Regions from separate parts of the Renibacterium salmoninarum ATCC 33209 genome, predicted to be linked through region 2. Evidence: riboswitches for the same ligand, from Rfam matches in the RefSeq annotation. Region 2 holds a riboswitch; the other holds the start of a gene.
What was found. Region 2 has a riboswitch for cyclic di-AMP ahead of RSAL33209_RS02085 (M23 family metallopeptidase). Riboswitches for the same ligand answer to the same signal wherever they lie in the genome.

Region 1 (2,476 bases), 360 kb from region 2:
TGCCCATTGCGCTCTGCGTCATCAGGAGAATCTTGCGTTTGGAATAGCGATCCCCTAAGAGACCAGCCCATGGCCCCAAAATGAGGATCAGCAGGAACTGCAGGCCGGTGGTGATCCCCACAGCGGTGCCTGAGTGATTGGTAAGCACCGTGAGTACCAACCAGTCCTGGGCCACTCGCTGCATCCACGTGCCAATATTTGATACCAACGCACCGGAAACCCAAAGCCGATAGTTGAAGACTTTCATCGCGCTGAACATACTGCTCATTTAGCCGCCACTCGCTGCAAGATCTCGGCCGCTTCGCGAAGCGTTCTTCGTTCTTCGTTACTAAGCTTGGCTAAGCGCTTTTCTAACCATTCGGTGCGACACTGCCGGGTATCAGTCAAGATTTCTCGCCCTTGCTCGGTGAGATCCGCGAGGATTTGCCGGCCGTCGGTCGGATGTGGCGTCCGGCGAACCAATCCAGCTTCTTCCAGCCCGTTGACAGTTCGAGTCATTGACGGTGCCTGAACGTGCTCAGCATTCGCCAATTCACGCAACGTCAAAGGACCTTTTCCTAAGAGGGCAAGTACCGTAAACTTCCCGGCCGTCACGCTCTCGCTAGTGGCTTCAACTCGAAGTCTTCTCGAGGTACGCATCACCGCCATTCGCAGTTCGACGGCGAGCGGTGAGATCTTTTTTCGAGTTTCCACATAGTTAGCATAAGTCATTAGCTTTGCTAAGTAAATGCCAAAATATGTGATCTCGTTATCTAAATGTGACTAATCTCGAATGGTCCCGTATCGTGGATGAGGTGTCTGCATCAGTGGACACGGCCTCCGGAGGTTCGCCGAGCTCTGCCGCTACCGGATGGTTCAAGCAATTCCGGCAGAGACGGGGAACCACATTCGGCCGTTTAGGCGGCCTTGGGGTGAAGCCTTGCAGCGCAAGGCCGGGTGCTCTCCATCCGAATCAGACAGCCCACCTCGCAGGCTCAAAGAGAGGCACCACCACGTGGCTAATCAAGCCAAAGGACGCCGCAGCTTGGCGCGCCATGCAGCCCTACCCGGCGAAGCAAATAGCGCAACCAGCACCTCGGTAGCGGGCGAACGCGGACGGCGCAGAGCCCCCATCCAGAAAAGCACCCTTGGGCTTTTGTGGGAGGCCACGCCAAAGGTTCCTACCCAGCGGGTAGCTGCCTTAGCGGTAGCCGGAATCCTCGTCGCCGGCATCAGCACCACTGCACCGACGCAAGCTGCCTCCAACGTCACTGCACAGAGCCCCAGCAAGGCCTCGGTAGTTACCGCTGACGCAACAGCAAACCTAAGCTTCGTCCGGGTCGTTTCCACGTCGACGCCGTCAGCTAATAAGCCCGGCACCAACGCCGCTTCCTCGGATGTCCAAGCCTTAAACGACCCGAGTGCCGCCCAGGCGTTCGCTGCTAGCCAGCTGGCCAGCCTCGGTTGGGGTCAAGACCAAATGAGTTGCTTGGTCTCACTGTGGAACCGCGAATCAAGCTGGAAGACCACTGCGGAGAACCCGTCTTCGTTGGCCTATGGCATTGCGCAGTCCCTGCCCGCAGAGAAAATGGCAAGTACCGGAGCGGATTACCGCACCAACTACAAGACTCAGATCACCTGGGGATTGGGCTACATCAAGCAGCGTTACGGGAGCCCCTGCGGCGCCTGGGGTCACTCGCAGTCCGTTGGCTGGTACTGATACTCGTTCAAATCAAAAAGTGCTCCTGGCTGCTCATTAATCAGCGGCCAGGAGCACTTTTTGTCTACGCGATGAGCTCAGTAAACAACCTTCTGGCTTTTGAACTTGTAGTACTCGCTTGATGGCTTGAGCCACATGAGCGTCAGTGCAGCGATAGAAACGATCAAGGTCAAGATACCGAAAATTAGGCTGCCCACGATCAAAGTATGGTTTGCGCCGCTTGAAACCACACTGATCAGCTGGCTGACAATGCCGATACCGGCAAAACCCGTGGCAACAATCCGCGCCCAGTTTTTACCCGCGTTATTAGCCAATGCCATCCAGATCCACAATGCGGTGCCCACCACAATGCTGAAGAGCACCCCAGCGTAAGCAATCGCTCGAGCTACTGAGGCCGCCGTTTCATATTCGCGGCCACTCAATCTGGTATTCGAGCTATTCAAGCCCAGTTGGATGCCTTGCTCAATCGTCACCAGGCTGAAAATGCCGCCGACAATCGCCAACGCCGCGCCGGCATACATCAGATAGACCGCAATGGTTAAGCTCTGCGGTGTGGCAACAGGAGCGATCTGCGGAGTGCCGTACCCACCAGGGTAGCTAGGGTATGCCGGCTGGCCGTAAGGCTGCGGTTGGCCGTATGGTTGCGGTTGCTGTTGCGGCTGGCCATACGGCTGTTGCGCTGGTTGGCCGTACGGTGGCTGCACTGGCTGGTTCGGCTGGTTATTCGGTCCCGGAGGAATACTCGGTGGCTGGAATTGGTCCATGCGCTGAGCATAT
Region 2 (2,476 bases):
TTACTCCAGCTGATGGTGATTACGGAAGCTGGGAGCTAGCTCAGATCCAGCCGAGTGGATCAACAGTTTTATCGTCAACCATGACTTCAAAGTGCACGTGGCAACCAGTTGAGTTTCCTGTGGTGCCACTGAGCGCAACGAGATCTCCGCGGCTTACTTTCTGGCCCACTTTTACTTGCAGAGTCGTATTGTGCAGATAAGCGGTGGAGAGACCGTTTCCGTGATCAATCACAATCCGATTGCCGCCACCAAGCTGATGCCATCCCGCGAAGGTCACGGTGCCGCCGGCCGCGGCATACACCTTACTTCCGCAGGACGCCGCATAGTCCTGGCCGGTGTGCAATTCACCCGCAGCTCCGGTTACTGGATTGACGCGATAGCCAAAAGGCGAAGTCATCAATAGCGAGTCCAATGGGCTGGACAACATACCTTTGGATGCGGTTGCGGCGACTTTACTTGCTGACGCGGAAAGCGCTTGATGCAGCTTACCGTCTGGGTCCGCGACGCTAGTGGTGGTCGAATTGCTAAACGTGACCACCGCATTGGCATCGGCGGAGACTGGGCCGAAAGCACTCGGCGCAGCGCCCGCTTGCGGAGCGTTAGCCGTCAGTGAATTCGCGGCAGATGGCACAACAACGGCGAGCGCCAAACCAGCAGCAGCCAGAACCATCCCACCGCGTTGGGCCGCTTTCGCCGACCGAAGAACAGATTTCTTGGGCTTCGCCGCGGCCACCCGGCGTCGCCCTCTGGACGCAGCAGCCCGACTTGAATAGTTCTTTTCTTGAACTGGCGCGGAAAGCACAGAAGCCCAAGAGTCGCTATTCGGGACCTCAGTGGCGGAAGTTACCGAAACGGCAGAGATTTCGCGGGCACGCCTAGCGGCATCCCTAGGCCGCATTGGCAGCTCGTCCGCCGTCGGGCGAGTCACTACCGACTCAAGCTCGACGGAAAGTACTGAAGATGGCGCTGGATCGACCGCAGCTACTGCTGCGCTCCGTCGACCACGAGGCCGGAGCTCGTGATTGCTCACGGATATAGATTCCTCTCTCAAGCACCTGCGAGGTTAGCTGTCGGATTCGGATCGGAGAGCGACCCGGCTTTCGAAAAAATGCGGCTTCCTAGAGCAGCATTAAAATCTCAAGACTTAACCCCAAGACCGGTTGCGGACCGGTCAAAAATGGTTCCCCCGTCCTTGCCTAAAAGGTTCGAATCCCGGCGATCAGAGGCAAGGCTCAGTGCTGATCCGGGTAACGCATTGGTTTCGACGTCAGTGTTCGACTATACGACATGAAGCCGATTCGTGACAGTTTTGTTATCTAACTAACTGATCGAGACGAAAATGTGAATCGCAACTTCAACCGGTAATTCCAGTGCGCCTTCGATGCCGGCGACCCGGACCGAAATGTAATCGCCAACCTGCTCCAACGTCACGGCAGTGCCCGGAAGCAAACCAGCTTCTTCCAATTGGCCCAACAACTCTGGGTCAATCTGAATTCGTTCAGAGAGGCGCCTAATGACAACTTTTGATTCAGCTGAGTACTTAGCCATGGCTTCGACCATATTGATCACGCCATCGGTTAATTCGAGCGCCTTATGGCCGCCGAACGGTTCTAAACCTGGAATCGGATTGCCGTATGGCGACTCGTCCGGATGTCCCAGCAGTTCAAAGATTCGCTCTTCGACCTGCTCGCTCATCACATGCTCCCAACGACAAGCCTCTTCGTGAACAAAGGGCCAGTCGAGCTTGATGATGTCTGAGAGTAGACGCTCAGCCAACCGATGCTTACGCATCACCGCGGTGGCCTTAGAGCGGCCTAAATCGGTGAATTCCAGGTGCCGATCGCCAGATACGAGCACCAAGCCATCGCGTTCCATCCGAGCAATAGTCTGGGAGACCGTCGGCCCAGAATGGTGCAAGCGCTCCGCGATCCGAGCTCGGAGCGGAACAATATGTTCCTCTTCAAGCTCAAGAATCGCTTTTAGATACATTTCTGTGGTGTCAATCAAGTCAGTCACGTGAAAAACGCTCCTCACCGCGGCGGGCAAATATTGGGGGTGGATCCTGATCCAAAGAACGTTGATCTCCGGTAAATCCGCAGAAACCTGACTCTAACTTATCCTGCCAACGGACCGGCTGGAAATCCGCAGCGTTCCGAAGGCTGCGCCCCAATCGTCGAAGTGTTACCCCAGCGGTTTAGGTGTGCCTTCCGCGCTACGGCAGAATGTAGGCAATCGTCTGTTCAACGCCGAACTCGCCGCGTCTATTTCTGGAGTTTCCCGTGACTGAAAACACTACAGCTCAAGCAAGTTTGACCATTCCTCATGAGCTTTTGCCGGCGGACGGACGTTTTGGTGCCGGCCCCTCTAAAGTCCGCTCAGCGCAGCTTGATGCGCTGAGCGCAGCACAAGACCTTTTAGGTACCTCGCACCGGCAGGCCCCGGTGAAGAACCTCGTGGGCGAAGTGCGAGAAGGACT

Region 1: another riboswitch for cyclic di-AMP. It lies ahead of RSAL33209_RS00235 (aggregation-promoting factor C-terminal-like domain-containing protein); the one in region 2 lies ahead of RSAL33209_RS02085 (M23 family metallopeptidase).

What each region holds. Positions count from the first base shown of each region.
Region 1 covers NC_010168.1:51,737-54,212, forward strand. The annotation lists partial or broken gene RSAL33209_RS00225 (MFS transporter) at 1-268, opposite strand, end outside; gene RSAL33209_RS00230 (MarR family winged helix-turn-helix transcriptional regulator) at 265-711, opposite strand; cyclic di-AMP (ydaO/yuaA leader) riboswitch at 849-989, shown strand; gene RSAL33209_RS00235 (aggregation-promoting factor C-terminal-like domain-containing protein) at 995-1,699, shown strand; gene RSAL33209_RS17345 (hypothetical protein) at 1,777-2,463, opposite strand.
Region 2 covers NC_010168.1:414,841-417,316, reverse strand. The annotation lists gene RSAL33209_RS02085 (M23 family metallopeptidase) at 41-1,030, opposite strand; cyclic di-AMP (ydaO/yuaA leader) riboswitch at 1,038-1,228, opposite strand; gene RSAL33209_RS02080 (iron-dependent transcriptional repressor DtxR) at 1,321-2,016, opposite strand; partial or broken gene serC (phosphoserine transaminase) at 2,280-2,476, shown strand, end outside.